DNA from 3 places in the Bacillus tequilensis genome. Region 3 is predicted to be linked to each of the others. Evidence: predicted binding sites of a transcription regulator. Region 3 holds the regulator's gene; each other region holds the start of a gene.
The links. Region 3 encodes Rex, which represses fermentation and respiration genes when NADH is low (regulators of the CRP and FNR family bind a similar motif). Its sites were predicted from a motif close to TTGTGAAATATTTCACAA; they were not measured.
Positions count from the first base shown of each region.

Region 1 (5,294 bases), 970 kb from region 3:
CTGGCGGTTTTCGCGTTGCTGCACGTTTTGTTCGGTGATCGGCATGAGAAGAAAGTAAATGTTTCCGTGAAAACTCAAATCAAGGCCGTTTACCGAAATCATGTGCTGTGGTTTTTGAGCCTGTTTTATTTTATTACGTTTGGCGCTTTTGTCGCCTTCACTATCTATCTGCCGAACTTTCTGGCAGAGCATTTTGGACTGAGTCCGGCGGATGCCGGTTTGCGGACGGCTGGCTTTATTGCCGTATCAACGCTGCTCAGGCCTGCAGGCGGATTTCTGGCTGATAAAATAAGCCCGCTTCGCATCCTGATGGTCGTTTTTGCTGGACTTACATTATCAGGCATTATCTTATCGTTCTCACCGACGATCGGCCTTTATACGTTTGGAACATTAACGGTGGCGGTCTGCTCAGGTATAGGAAACGGGACCGTTTTTAAACTCGTGCCTTTCTATTTTTCGAAGCAAGCGGGTATTGCAAATGGTATTGTGTCTGCCATGGGCGGATTAGGAGGATTTTTCCCTCCGCTGATTTTGGCGAGTGTATTTCAGGCAACAGGCCAATACGCGATCGGTTTTATGGCGCTTTCTGAAGTAGCGTTAGCCAGCTTTGTCCTTGTCATATGGATGTATTGGCAGGAAAAAATGAAAACGCACACGGAGAGAAACAGTCAGAGTCTTGATTCATAATAATCCATTCACAAGATTGTTAGTTTTTTCTGGGTGAGTGCAAATCAAGTCACGTTACAATAAACATACGCAACGTGACTTTCTTCGAGGTGAGCTCATGAATTTTCTCTCTGTTCGACCATCTGATAGTGATTTGATCTCCAGCGATCTCCATGAATTGCTGGAATCAATCAGCACGAAAAGAAAAATGGAAAAACACACGTATTTGTTTCGGGAAGGAATGGATGCAGAGGAGCTTTATCTGATCCAATCAGGACTCATTGAAATCGGCAAGCTGACATCTGACGGAAAAGACCTGACGCTTAGAATCTGCCAAAAGCATGATATTGTCGGTGAATTAACACTTTTCACCGAGGAGCCAAGGTATATGCTCAGTGCAAAAGTGCTGGAGGATGGCGAGGTGCTCGTCATTAATAAGAACAAGCTGGAAAAGGAATTAATCCAAAACGGTGCTTTGACATTTGAATTTATGAAATGGATGAGCTCCCACCTCCGGAAAATCCAGTCCAAAATCAGGGATCTGCTTCTTCACGGCAAAAAGGGAGCGCTCTACTCCACCCTTATCCGCTTATCAAACAGCTATGGGGTGGAGCGAAGCGACGGTATTCTGATTAACATTGTGCTGACAAATCAGGATTTGGCAAAGTTTTGCGCGGCGGCAAGAGAAAGTGTAAACCGTATGCTGGGAGATCTCCGAAAACAAGGGGTCATTTCAATAGACGAATCCGGAAAAATTATTTTGCACAAGCTGGACTATTTGCGATGCGAGATCGAGTGTGAAAATTGTCCGCTGGAGATTTGTAATATTGACTAAAAAACAAGGACACCGCTGTCCTTGTTTTTTTATCTTGTGATGAATATGCACATGACGGCAAAAAAGAAGCCGGCATTCACGATTTCCAGTATGCCGATCGTTTTCGCGGGCCAATCTCTTCCATGAAAAAACCATGCCCGCAAGCTGCTTGGGATAAAAGCAAGAAATGCCCATCCTGCTCCGAGAAGAGCGGATAAAAAAGGGAGCAGCAGGTGATAGCCCCATGACCAGTATGCAAATCCTCTGTTTCTTTTCTCCCGGATGACCGACTTCACATAAAAGGAACTCCCGATAAAAAATAAAGCAGATTGAGAGAGAATAAACCAAGCCCAGCCGTCAAGAATTCCCGTCCCCAGCCAGCAGCTCGCAAGCCCGCCCGAACAAAAAAACAAGACTCCCGCAATATCATTCATCAGTGCTCGTTCGTTTTTTCGGCGGGCAAAATACATATGGATGAGGAACAGCGGCACTAAAGTAACGCCGATCCAGATGAGCGGCGGCTTATGAAAGACAGAAATCATCAAAAAGCAGCAAGCCGGAAAACCGTAAGCATATATCCACTTTTGATAGGGCTTGAGTTGTTTCCTTTTCAAGGCGAGCGTAATGGGATAAACCGCCAAGTAAAGGAAAAGCCAGCCTAGGAAGAGCGGAATATGCCAGAGAACGGGACCGCCCTTGACCATCCCGAGTAAAAATGGAATCAGCAGCATGGCCCATGCGCCGTGCTGCTTCGGAACAAGCACCTTCATCGAAACCCTCCTTTTTTATTTCATTATAAATGCAGTCATCCTTCCGGTAAGTGACATTCATCATACAAGCTGTGAAATATATCACTGCTGTACAGGCTCAATCGAGCTACACTAAAGCTATCCTTAGCACAGGAGGCTTTCCTATGAAACGGTGTGACTATTTATTATTTCTGAAACAACTTCCTATGTTTAAAGAAGTGCCTCTATCGATTGTGGAAACCTTGCTGAAAAACGGAACGTTTATCCGCGGCTCATCTGATCAGTCTCCATCCTTTCTTTATTCTCAATCCGTTTATATTGTATTAAAAGGCAGTGTGCGTTTTATGGACAGCAGGCTCCCTGAAGGCTCGAAAACCGTTGCGCTGTGGGAAAAAGGCGATGTGTTTCCGATAGATGAAAAAGGCGGGCTGTATTTATCGCCTTTTATCAAAGTCAATGCCACTTCAGACATTCTAATTCTTAATATCCCTTATTGCATATTTAAAAAAATGATGTCTTATCATCCCCAGCTGCAAATGAATTTTTTGGCTATGCTTCAGCAAAACGTCTTTTGTTCCTATCAATTATTTTTGCGGTATTTGCATACATCACAAGATGAAAATGCCGAGTCCGGTTCTTAAATAGAGCCGGGTTTTTTGATCGTTAAATGAACGCAGCCTTCTCATCCTGTAAAAGTCCTTCCTTCTCCCTTATGTGAATATTTTGTGAAAAAAGCAGAGTGTGTGACATAGTTCACAAGAAAATACACTGTCTCTGTTTATAGTGAACTTAGCATCACCTGACTCGGAAGGAGTGAACTTTCATGAAGAAAAAGAAAATGAGTCCGTTGTTTAGGAGATTGAATTATTTCTCTCCTATCGAACACCATTCAAATAAACATAGCCAAACCACCCGCGAAGATCGCGATTGGGAGAATGTATACAGAAACAGATGGCAGCACGACAAAGTCGTTCGCTCCACCCACGGCGTCAACTGCACGGGGTCTTGCAGCTGGAATATTTATGTAAAAAACGGAATTGTCACGTGGGAAGGTCAAAACTTGAATTATCCATCAACAGGCCCGGATATGCCTGATTTCGAACCGAGAGGCTGTCCGCGGGGGGCCAGTTTTTCATGGTATATCTACAGCCCGCTCCGTGTGAAATACCCATACGTACGGAGTGTACTGATCAATTTGTGGCGGGAAGCATTGCAGGCGCATCAAAATCCGCTTGATGCTTGGAAATCAATCGTTGAAAACCCTGAAAAAGCGAAGTCCTATAAACAGGCAAGAGGGAAAGGCGGTTTTGTGCGTGCTGAATGGCCGGAGGTGCTGAAGCTGATTTCAGCCTCTCTGCTGTATACAGTCATGAAATACGGACCTGACCGGAATGTCGGCTTTTCTCCGATTCCAGCTATGTCCATGATCAGCCACGCGTCAGGCTCTCGATTTATGTCGTTAATCGGCGGCCCTATGCTCAGTTTTTATGACTGGTATGCGGATCTTCCGCCAGCGTCCCCGCAAATTTGGGGTGACCAGACGGACGTTCCGGAAAGCAGTGATTGGTACAATTCAGGCTATATCATCACATGGGGTTCCAACGTTCCGTTAACGAGAACGCCTGACGCGCACTTTTTGGCGGAGGCCCGCTATAAAGGCGCCAAGGTGATTTCAATCAGTCCCGATTTTGCGGAATCCTCTAAATTCGCGGATGACTGGCTCAGTATCCGCCAAGGGACTGACGGTGCGCTTGCGATGGCCATGGGTCACGTCATTTTGCAGGAATTTTACGTGAATCAAGAGACGGAACGTTTCATGGAATACGCGAAGCAATACACGGATTTTCCATCCCTCGTCACCCTGTCAAAAGAAAATGGCGTATACACAGCGGGGCGGTTTCTGCATGCGAAGGATATCGGGCGGCAGACAAAGCATGATCAATGGAAGCCTGCGGTCTGGAATGAACAGACAAACGAATTTGCTATACCGCAAGGAACAATGGGCTCCCGCTGGGACGGGCAGCAAAAATGGAACCTGCATATGATCGATGAAGACACCGGGGAACCGATTGAACCCCGTCTCTCTGTACTTGGAATAGAGGATGAAATCAGTGCAGTGCGCATTCCGTATTTTTCAAATGACGGAAACAAAGTGCTGGAGCGGGACCTTCCTATTAAAAAACTGGACCTGAACGGCGAAGAGGTGTGTGTCACGACCGTGTTTGACTTGATATTGGCCAACTACGGGGTGAACCGGGGCATCGGTCAGCAATCAGCTGTCTCTTATGATGATCCTGAGCCGTTTACACCTGGCTGGCAGGAACAGATGACGGGAATCAAAAAAGAGGCCGTCATTAAGATTGCGAGAGAGTTTGCTCAAAATGCGATCGATACAGACGGCCGGTCCATGATTATCGTAGGAGCGGGGATTAACCACTGGTTCAATTCCGACACAATCTACCGCGCGGTGTTAAATCTTGTTTTATTGGTAGGCGCCCAAGGCGTAAACGGCGGAGGCTGGGCTCATTATGTCGGTCAGGAAAAGCTCCGTCCCGCTGAAGGGTGGCAAACGATCGCAAATGCAAAGGACTGGGAGGGTGTGCCCAAGCTGCAAAACGGAACCTCGTTTTTCTACTTTGCGACAGACCAGTGGCGTTACGAAGACCAGCCGATCAGTGACTTGGCTTCACCGATCGCTTCTTCATCCCGCTACAAGCATCACGCCGATTACAATGTGCTGGCGGCCCGATTAGGATGGCTGCCGTCCTACCCGACTTTTGATAAAAACGGCATTGACCTATACAAAGAGGCTGAAAAAGCGGGGGCGGAGACACCTGAAGACGTTGGGGCGTATGTAGCCTCACAGCTTCAAGAGAAAAAGCTGAAATTTGCGATTGAAGATCCAGACAATGAAGCCAATTTCCCGAGAAATCTCTTCGTATGGCGGGCGAATCTGATCTCCAGCTCAGGAAAAGGGCATGAATATTTTCTCAAGCATCTGCTGGGAACGACGAACGGTTTGATGAATGACGACAGCGACAGCATCCGCCCTGAAGAAATCAAAT
Region 1 covers NZ_CP048852.1:3,658,793-3,664,086, reverse strand. The annotation lists gene narK (nitrate transporter NarK) at 1-687, shown strand, start outside; gene fnr (fumarate/nitrate reduction transcriptional regulator Fnr) at 785-1,501, shown strand; gene G4P54_RS19275 (YwiC-like family protein) at 1,531-2,250, opposite strand; gene arfM (Crp/Fnr family transcriptional regulator ArfM) at 2,394-2,870, shown strand; gene G4P54_RS19265 (nitrate reductase subunit alpha) at 3,053-5,294, shown strand, end outside.
Region 1: a site for Rex is predicted at 2,971-2,988, ahead of G4P54_RS19265 (nitrate reductase subunit alpha). Genes of this name have one in related genera too.

Region 2 (5,294 bases), 610 kb from region 3:
GGCTGTCCCCTCGGAGGATAGCCTTTTTCATTATAACGTCACACCCGATGTAAAAATGGCAAGTTCTCTGATGGTTTACAAGCCTGCTTTCGCCACCTCAATCATAGAATGGATAAACTCCCGCAGCACATCATCCTTCACTAAAAGGCCTGCGTTAACATCATGAGACGGATTGCTGTTCGCCATTGGCTCTCATGATGCGCTAATTTGTTATGGTCCCCATACAGCCAGGCTTCCATAATGTTTTGAAAGTCTTATTTTCATAGATTTCTTTCGGGCTTAAGTGGCAGTGATAATCAATCGGCATGTCTTTCGCATCTTTATGATAGAGGGTGATAGCGATTTCATTTTCCAACAAAAAATTTTCGCCTATAAAGGGCTCCATGTCCCCACCGTCTTTCATTCGATTCCAAAATGTTAACGTTAGCAAATAAACAAAAAAGACATTGCCGGAAAGCGTCCCGAAAGGAACGCTCCCTGCAATGTCGAAGTCGACAAAAAGGATTAATAAGCGAGGCTGAAAAGTCCTTTAATATGTGTCAAATATCGTACATTACTTGCTTCTTTCATCAAGGAAGCAGGAAGACCTTTAAGCGGTGTAGAATTAGCACCAATAATGGCAACCGCGTCTTTGCGTCCAAGGCTTGCAAGTGTACCAGAGTTTACTGGCTTGAATGTTTCAAGCGTTTTGCCTTCTAAGTAAGCAAATAGGTTGTAACCGATCAGCTCACCCATTTGCCATGCGATTTGCGCAGTTGGCGGGTATGGACGGCCGTCTGCACCAAAGTAAACTGCACTGTCTCCGGCAACGAAGACATCCTCATGAGATGTAGATTGCAGGAAGTCGTTTACTGTCGCGCGTCCGCGGTTCACTTCAAGACCTGATTCACCGACTAATGGGTTGCCTTGTACGCCGCCAGTCCAAACAAATGTGTTGGCAACGACTTTAGATCCGTCTTTCAGATCAATTACGTTTCCTTCTACATTTGTAACAGGAAGACCTGTTAAGAACTCAACGCCGCGTTTTTCAAGGCTTGCAGTTGCACGTTCGATAAGATCATCCGGAAGAACAGGAAGGATTTTCGGACCTGCTTCAACCAGTTTCAATTTGATTTCTTTATGGTCTACGCCGTATTTTTTCGCAAGGTTTGGCATGATGTCAGCAAGCTCACCTACAAGCTCAACACCTGTTAAGCCGCCTCCGCCGATAAGGATTGTTGCATCAGCTTCGTTTTTCGTTTTAGAGTACTCGCGCACACGTTCTTCAACATGCTGATAGACTTTGTTCGCATCAGCAGCTGATTTCAATACCATGCTGTTTTCTTGAAGGCCCGGGATGCCGAAGTAAGCCGTTACAGAACCAAGACCTACAACAAGCGCATCGTAAGATAATGTAGAACCGTCAGCAAGCGCAACTTCTTTTTTATCAACAGAGAAAGAGCCTACTTCCGCGATTTTAAGATCAATGTCTTTGCCTTTGAAAAGTTTTTCAAGTGGCATTGCAACCGCTTTTTCAGACACGTTGCCTGCTGCAAGACGGTGTAATTCCGTAATGATTTGGTGAGTTGGGTATTTGTTTACCACTGTCACGCGTGCTTGTTCTTTTGTATAATGTTTGCGAACTGTTAGAGCAGAAAGAACTCCGCCATAACCAGCGCCTAGAATGACAATATGTTTTGACATCGTATATCCTCCGTCCTTTATATCAATTTGAATCTGAGATTATTTTTGTTTTTCGCGTTCGTTCAAAACTTCAAGGTAGCTGTTAGCAAAACGGAACAGCTTTTGAGCTTGAGGATCTTTCAGCATGCGCAACAGGCCGAAAAGACCAATTGTTTCGTTGCTTGCATCCGCGCGGTCTTTCGCTTCGATTGCAGTTGCAGCTACTTCTTTCGCTGTGTCTTTTACAGGCTCAAGAATTTCTGTGATCGCACCGACAGTGTCGCTTTTTAGCACTTCGTCAGTTGCTACAGACTGAGCGAAATCATAAGACTTCGTTAAAATATTCACTAACTCAGTCAGCTTTGGAAGCTGGTCAACTAAAACAGTCAGTGATTCTTGAACTTCTGGCTTTAACAGCTGATCAATAAGATCTTGCTGGCTTTGGCTGACAGACGCGTTTGTTTGATCGATTGTTTCTGGCATATCCAATTCTCCTTTACTATAAGCAGTTTGCTGATTTTTTTTGGAAAGGGTAGTGCCTCTCCCTGCTCTTACGCTTGAAGGCATAAGAATAAGGATTGTGAATTCGTGCACAATCATTTACAAAAATATATGTTTACTACCCAGTTTTTCATCTTGCCATATTCAGTATTATTTTTATCTCAAAAATAAACAATTGAATAAGTCAAAATCCTTTACTCTCTCTGAAAATAGCAAACATAAAAAACTCCAATTCGATTACCTTCTATATGATAACACTTTTTGAACAAAATTTGAACGTGAATTGCTTCGATTATGAAATTAATTTATATGGAGCCCGTGTCATAACGTTTCTGCAGTACTAGTTATTGACAATCCAACAATTTTCTCCCCCTTCAATTGACCCATATTGCCAAAAGAGGAGCTCTTCTTCCTGTGACCGGATCACTAGCCGGCAATGAGACCTGCTTGATTTGTTTCAGCGCTTCCTCCCGCTCATCCGGCTCACCCGTCTTCAAATCATACTGAACGCCTCCCGGGTAAGCGCCGATCACCATAAAATCGGGACTTGCGCTTATTTTTTTATGGCCGACTCCGGCTGGGATCACAACGGCGTCGCCCGATTTAAAAGGAATGGCGGACCCTTTTTCTCCCCCAAACTGAATCATGGCCTCTCCCCGGACTGCAATCAGCACTTCATGCGTATTGCTGTGATAATGATGATATGGAAAAACACTTCCTGACCAGCTGTTTGACCAGCCATGACGGTTGACAATCCGCTCTGCCTCGCCGGTGTCTTTGAGCGCGTTTTGATACACAACGAGCGGAAAATCAGGGTGATTCGGAATTCTGCCGTCATCCTGAAAGAAGTACGTCTGTGTCTTTGCTTCCATCAATGTCACCTCCTTCTTTAGTCTTCCACACTTAGCGGTTCGCAAAACATGCTGTTTTTCTCACGATTCCATTGCCCTGCATGATACCGAATAGTATAGTATAAAAAATAATGCCAAAATGAGGGATATCATGAAAGCAATCGTTATCGGAATATTAGCTTCACTCTTTTTCGCCGTTACCTTTATTTTTAATAGAGCGATGGAGTTGGCCGGGGGCAGCTGGCTTTGGAGCTCTTCGCTGCGCTTTATTTTTATGGCGCCGTTTTTATGTTTGATTGTCATCATGAGAGGGACGTTCGCTCCTCTCTTACAAGAGATGCGGAAAAAGCCGATCTTTTGGATTAAATGGAGCTTTGTCGGCTTCGTGCTTTTTTACGCGCCGATCACATTTGCGGCAGGATATGGTCCCGGATGGCTTGTAGCCGGAACTTGGCAAATTACCATTGTAGCCGGTGTGCTCTTATCTCCTTTTTTCTATGTCAAAAAAGACATGCCGGGCGGGCCGCAGCTTGTTCGGCAAAAGATTCCCCTTGTTTCACTTGGCACTTCCATGATCATCCTGATCGGAGCGGCGCTGATTCAGCTTCAGCATGCCGAATCGCTTTCAGGGAAGATGCTGCTTTTCAGTGTGCTGCCGGTTGTTATTGCGGCTTTTGCCTATCCGTTAGGAAACCGGAGAATGCTTGAACAATACGGAGGCCGGCTTGATACATTTCAGCGTGTGCTTGGAATGACATTGGCAAGCCTTCCGTTCTGGCTTCTATTAGCAGCTTACGGCTGGTGGTCAGACGGCCTGCCGACAGCGGGTCAAACCGTTCAATCCTTTATCGTGGCCGTCAGCTCAGGCATCATTGCGACTGTTTTATTTTTTTGGGCCACTGATATGGTTAGAGACAGCCCGCAAAAACTCGCGGCCGTTGAAGCCACTCAATCCGGTGAAGTGATTTTCGCGCTGCTTGGCGAAATTGTTCTGCTGTCAGGCGTTTTCCCGTCCCTTTTATCATTTGCCGGTTTATTCATTATTATTGCGGGGATGATACTACATACCTTTGCATCACAGCCGAGAAAACGGAGAAAGAAAGCACAGTCAAATCTGACTGCGTAGCATCTGCAAGAGAATGGGTAAAAATCTGTTCTCCTTTATTTGTGCTACTAAGAATCTATTACACGTGATAGTTAAATATCTTGTCAGCCTACTTATATTGAAAGGTGATTATTGTTATGGAAGCAAACGATCAAACACAAAACATACCAGCCATCTCCTTCAGATCAGTCCGAAAAAGCTATGAACAAGACGGACAAACTTATGATGTACTGCGGGATGTCAGCGGAGACATTCGCCAGGGCGCAATCGTCGCCGTTTTAGGTCCTTCCGGTTCAGGAAAAAGCACCCTCCTGTCCATGTGCAATTTAATGAGAACGCCTGACAGCGGCGAAGTCAACATATACGGAAAGGAAGTCCGAGAATGGAATGTCAATAAGCTGAGGCGAACCGCTGCCCTTGCGTTTCAATCTGCGCCCGTCCTCGACGGGACAGTGCGTGACAATTTAAGTCTTGTCCAAAGGCTGCATCAATCCCAGTTATACCCTCCTGAAGAGCTCGCTTCTCTTGCAGGGCTGCCGCCAGAGCTGTTGGACAGAAGTGCGAGGGACTTATCGGGCGGACAGCGGCAAAGGCTGTCACTGGCCAGAACGCTCGCAAACCCTTCCTCTATTCTGCTGCTGGACGAAATCACGTCGGCCTTGGACCCAGTTTCTGCTCTGGAGATTGAAGAGCTGATCAAACGTCAGCATCGAGAGAAAAAATGGACAGTCATGTGGGTCACTCATAATATGGAGCAGGCAAAACGAGTAGCCGATACCATTTGGTTTATGGCGGATGGCCGGCTGCTGGAAATCGCTGAAACCGAAGCATTTTTCTCCGCTCCGCAGCATGAAGCCGCCAAGGAGTTTTTGAAAGGAGGAACCCGATAATGGATTACCTTTCTCTCTCTTTAACGATGATCTTTGTTTTGATCGCCTTGTTTTTATCAAAATCCTTTAAAGCCGGCGTAGAAAAAGACATGATCATTGCCACCATCCGGGCCGCGGTGCAGCTGCTTATCATCGGTTATGTACTCTCGCTGATTTTTCGAGGAAACCATCCTGTTTTTATCCTGCTGATGGTGCTGTTAATGCTGGCGGTGGCGGCGCAAAATGTCATCAAACGAAAGAAAAATACAATTGGTTCGTTTTGGAGGGTGTTCGCCGCGTTAGCGA
Region 2 covers NZ_CP048852.1:1,225,105-1,230,398, reverse strand. The annotation lists partial or broken gene G4P54_RS06530 (glucuronate isomerase) at 170-385, opposite strand; gene G4P54_RS06525 (NAD(P)/FAD-dependent oxidoreductase) at 505-1,683, opposite strand; gene G4P54_RS06520 (DUF1641 domain-containing protein) at 1,723-2,145, opposite strand; gene G4P54_RS06515 (cupin domain-containing protein) at 2,538-3,035, opposite strand; gene G4P54_RS06510 (DMT family transporter) at 3,166-4,140, shown strand; gene G4P54_RS06505 (ABC transporter ATP-binding protein) at 4,257-5,009, shown strand; gene G4P54_RS06500 (ABC transporter permease) at 5,009-5,294, shown strand, end outside.
Region 2: a site for Rex is predicted at 2,241-2,258, ahead of G4P54_RS06520 (DUF1641 domain-containing protein). Genes of this name have one in related genera too.

Region 3 (5,294 bases):
GTTCTGATATCTTTCTCCGGAAGACCGGGGTACTCATCCCACAGCTCATCAAGGACACGTTTAGAGGAAGTCAGCTCGGCCTGCTCCTGATCATAGTAGCCGACACTGACATTTGATCCGAATGAGATCGTTCCTTGATCTGGCTTTAGGGCGTCTATTAATGTTTTCAGCAATGTCGATTTTCCAATTCCGTTAGGCCCGACAAGCGCCGCGCTTTCTCCTCTTGTCAGCATGAACGACACTTCTGTTAAAAGCGGCGGCTGGTTTTCATAGCTGATTGTGAGATCCTGAACACGCAGGACTTCATTTCCGCTCTGTTTTGTAATATCAAAGTGAAAATTTGCCGATTTTTCATCGCCGAGCGGTTTTGACATGACGTCCATTCGCTCCAGCTGCTTTCTGCGGCTTTGCGCCCTTTTGGTGGTAGAGGCTCTGGCCAGATTTCGATCTACGAAGTCCTGAAGCTTGGCGATTTCATCTTGCTGCTTTTCATACATTTTAATATCTTTCTCATACTGCGCAGCTTTTTGGTCGAGATAAGCGCTGTAGTTGCCGTGATACTTTTTGCTTTCCGCTCTTGATACCTCGTATACTTGGTTTACCACTTTGTCCAAAAAGTAGCGGTCATGCGAAACGATGAGAATGGCGCCTGAATAGCCCTGCAAATAATGTTCAAGCCAGGTTAGCGTATCAATATCCAGATGGTTCGTTGGCTCATCGAGAATAAGCAAATCAGGCTGTGTTAAAAGCAACTTACCTAAGGCGAGCCTTGTTTTCTGACCTCCGCTGAGGCTTTGCACCTGTGTTGAATCGTCAAAATGGCTGAAGCCGAGGCCGTGCAGGACCGATCTGACATCTGCTTCATATTGATAGCCGCCTTGATCTCTGAATTCCTGCTGAAGCCGATCATAGGTTTTCATGATGCTTTCCAGTTCACTCGGGTCAGCTGCCGCCATTTTTTCTTCTATAGTCCGCATTTCCTTTTCCATTGCTTTTAAGTGGTCAAAAACAGTCAGCAGCTCTTCTTTTATGGTAAGCTTAGAATCCAAGCCCGTATGCTGGGCAAGATACCCCATTGTAATATCTTTCGGTTTAATAATTTCGCCCTTTTCATACGAAAGCTGGCCTGCGATAATTTTAAGCAGCGTGGACTTTCCCGCGCCGTTTCTACCTACAATGGCGACGCGATCGCGATTTCTGACTTCCAGCTTTATATTGTTTAAAATAGTATCAGCGCCAAATGATTTGGACAGCTGATTAATTTGTAAGATCATCATATTATTTCACCTCTGCTATAATAAGTTAAGTGTAGCTTATGAATCAGGAGTCAGCAAACAATACATTGGCCGAATAAGACATAGAGAAAGAAATAGTGTATGATTTGTTTAAGGAGAGTTTGAATATGAATGGATTTTCTCATTTTAATGAACAGGGTAGAGCCCAGATGGTGGATATCAGCGAAAAATCTTCGACTGTCCGTACAGCGGCAGCTGTTTCAAGCGTACACATGAAGAATGAAGTGTACGAGAAAATACAAAGTCACGATATCGGCAAAGGAGATGTACTGGCTGTTGCCCAGGTGGCAGGCATTATGGCCGCAAAGCAAACGTCTAACATCATTCCGATGTGTCATCCGCTTTCATTGAGCGGGGTAGATATATCGTTTGACTGGAAAATAAAAGAAACAGAAGTTATACTTCATATAAAAGCACAGGTCAAAACGAAAGGGAGTACAGGTGTGGAAATGGAAGCGCTCACTTCTGCATCGGTGTGCGCTCTTACCGTTTATGATATGTGCAAGGCCCTTGATAAGGGGATGGTCATCGGCCCTACTTTCTTGCTGGAGAAGACGGGCGGGAAAAATGGTGATTTTAAAAGGGAACTATCCGAGTATAATTTGGAGGACCAAAAATGAATAAGGATCAATCAAAAATTCCGCAGGCGACGGCAAAAAGGCTGCCGCTTTACTATCGCTTTTTAAAGAATCTGCATGCGTCAGGAAAACAGCGCGTTTCATCCGCTGAACTCAGTGATGCCGTAAAGGTTGATTCTGCCACGATTCGCAGGGATTTTTCCTATTTTGGAGCTCTTGGCAAAAAAGGATATGGTTATAATGTGGATTATTTGCTGTCATTTTTCCGGAAAACGCTTGATCAGGATGAGATGACAGATGTGATCTTGATTGGTGTCGGGAACTTGGGAACGGCATTTCTTCATTATAATTTCACAAAAAATAATAACACAAAAATTTCTATGGCTTTTGATGTAAATGAGAGTAAAATAGGAACTGAGATAGGCGGCGTGCCCGTCTATAACCTTGATGACCTTGAACAACACGTGAAAGATGAATCAGTCGCCATTCTTACAGTGCCAGCCTTTGCCGCTCAATCGATTACAGACAGATTGGTCGCGTTAGGAATCAAAGGAATTCTTAATTTTACGCCGGCCCGTTTGAATGTGCCGGAACACATTCGAATTCATCATATAGATTTAGCTGTTGAGCTTCAGTCACTGGTGTATTTCTTGAAGCATTATTCAGTTTTAGAGGAAATCGAATAGAGGGAAAGGAGGAGCCCAAATATGCCGATCGGTCCTGGAAGCCTTGCTGTTATCGCAATCGTCGCACTGATTATCTTCGGTCCTAAAAAGCTGCCTGAATTGGGGAAAGCTGCGGGAGACACACTTCGTGAATTCAAAAACGCTACTAAAGGATTAACGAGTGACGAAGAGGAAAAAAAGAAAGAAGATCAGTAAGTTAGGATGACACGAATGAAAGTGAATCAAATGTCGCTGCTGGAGCACATTGCTGAGCTTAGAAAACGGCTGCTGATTGTGGCGCTGGCGTTTGTCGTTTTCTTCATCGCTGGATTCTTTTTAGCGAAGCCGATTATTGTGTATCTGCAAGAAACAGATGAAGCGAAGCAGCTTACGCTAAATGCGTTTAACCTGACAGACCCGCTTTATGTGTTTATGCAGTTTGCGTTTATCATCGGCATTGTCCTGACCTCGCCGGTTATTCTTTATCAGCTTTGGGCGTTTGTGAGCCCGGGCCTCTATGAGAAAGAGCGCAAAGTGACGCTCAGCTACATTCCGATCTCTATTTTGCTGTTTTTAGCGGGCTTATCTTTTTCATATTATATTTTATTTCCTTTTGTTGTTGATTTTATGAAGCGGATCTCTCAGGACTTGAATGTCAATCAGGTGATCGGAATTAATGAGTATTTTCATTTTCTTCTGCAGCTGACGATCCCGTTTGGACTGCTGTTCCAAATGCCGGTTATCCTCATGTTTATGACCAGGCTTGGAATTGTGACACCGATGTTCTTAGCGAAAATCAGAAAGTATGCGTATTTTACGCTGCTTGTGATCGCTGCCCTGATTACTCCGCCTGAGCTTTTGTCCCATATGATGGTGACTGTACCGCTTTTGATTTTATATGAAATCAGTATTCTTATATCGAAGGCCGCATATCGGAAGGCGCAGAAAAGCAGTGCTGCCGATCAGGACGTGTCTTCGGGACAATAACAAAAAATCCATTTCTCATGAGAGAAATGGATTTTCTTTATTTCTGATTCTTTTTGATTTTAAAAGAAAAGGCGAACATCTTAAAAGAAATGCTGATGTTGTAAGCGGCGAACACCATCAGCAGGATGGAGTAAAATGACCACATGCTGCCTGGCGAGCTTGCGGCAAGATAAGTAAAGATGCACCCTACGGCAAAGTAGATCATTCCCCAAACTACCGGGTTTCTCATAAAAATAATCCTCCAATAATCAATTGCATTTGTGTACTCTGCTGTTCAAGGTATTTCTGAACAGGCTCAAGCTGCATGATGACGACAAATGTATTCATCATTAAATGGGCAAAAATCGGCACCCATATCCGTTTTGTTCTTGCATACAAGAAGGCGAAGGTAAACCCCATTGCTGTATAAAGAAGAAGATGCTTCAAATCAGCGTGCACAATCCCGAAAATAACCGAGCTGAGCAGTCCTGCGAAAAAGAAATTCGTTTTTTCGTATAGCGCACCGAAAATGATTTTTCTGAAGATGATTTCTTCCAATATAGGCCCGACGACAGAAGAAACGATAATCATAAACGGGACTGCCTGAATGACTTTCAGAATGGCTTGTGTATTTTCTGATTCTCTTCCGATGCCAAATACATAATATTCAATAGAGCCCGCAATTCCTTGAGAGAAGAGGGCAATGAAAAAACCGGCTATCGCCCACAGAATAGAAAGTCCGACTGAGTCCCTCTGTCCGTTTCGCAGTGTTTCTTTCGGAACAGTTCTCAGAATGAGCAGAACGACAACGAGACAGGCGATAAAGCTGATAACGGACCATAATCCTTGCGCGTGCAGCAAATTCTCTTTTGTCGGCTGTCCTTCGCCATACCCGAATTTAAATAACAAGGGAATCGCGATTATGGAGGAAAACTGCATAATGACATATGTCAAAATAATAAACCAATACTGTTTTCGCAAATGATATGTACTCCTTTGTTAAGTGGGTTTCGTTTATCTACAGCTATTGTAACATAATCGAATCATGGGTGAAAAAGCTAACGGATAAAGGAGCTGAAAAGAATCATGTAAGCGTGAAAATTTTTTTATCTTATCACTTGAAATTGGAAGTGAGATTCTTTATTATAATAATTGTGTTAGCACTCTTTAGTGCCGAGTGCTAAAATTACATATTCATACTATTGAGGAGGTTATTACATTGTTAAAGCCATTAGGTGATCGCGTTGTCATTGAACTCGTAGAATCTGAAGAAAAAACTGCCAGCGGAATTGTGTTGCCGGATTCTGCAAAAGAAAAACCGCAAGAAGGCAAAATCGTGGCAGCTGGTTCAGGTCGCGTGTTAGAAAGCGGAGAGCGCGTTGCTTTAGAAGTAAAAGAGGGCGACCGCATTATCTTCTCAAAATACGCAGGTACTGAAGTGAAATACGAAGGTACTGAATACTTAATCTTACGTGAAAGCGACATTTTAGCTGTTATCGGCTAATTTTCTTAAATAAACAATACTTAAAACTTTTGAGGAGGTCTTGTAAACATGGCAAAAGAAATTAAGTTTAGTGAAGAAGCTCGCCGCGCAATGCTTCGCGGTGTCGATGCACTTGCTGATGCTGTAAAAGTAACTTTAGGACCAAAAGGACGCAACGTGGTTCTAGAGAAAAAATTCGGTTCTCCGTTAATCACAAATGACGGTGTAACAATCGCAAAAGAAATCGAGCTTGAAGATGCGTTTGAAAACATGGGTGCGAAGCTTGTGGCTGAAGTAGCCAGCAAAA
Region 3 covers NZ_CP048852.1:619,029-624,322, forward strand. The annotation lists gene G4P54_RS03295 (ABC-F family ATP-binding cassette domain-containing protein) at 1-1,277, opposite strand, end outside; gene moaC (cyclic pyranopterin monophosphate synthase MoaC) at 1,403-1,915, shown strand; gene G4P54_RS03305 (redox-sensing transcriptional repressor Rex) at 1,912-2,559, shown strand; gene tatAY (sec-independent protein translocase protein TatAY) at 2,581-2,754, shown strand; gene tatC (twin-arginine translocase subunit TatC) at 2,761-3,525, shown strand; gene G4P54_RS03320 (YdiK family protein) at 3,563-3,754, opposite strand; gene G4P54_RS03325 (CPBP family intramembrane glutamic endopeptidase) at 3,751-4,485, opposite strand; gene groES (co-chaperone GroES) at 4,724-5,008, shown strand; gene groL (chaperonin GroEL) at 5,057-5,294, shown strand, end outside.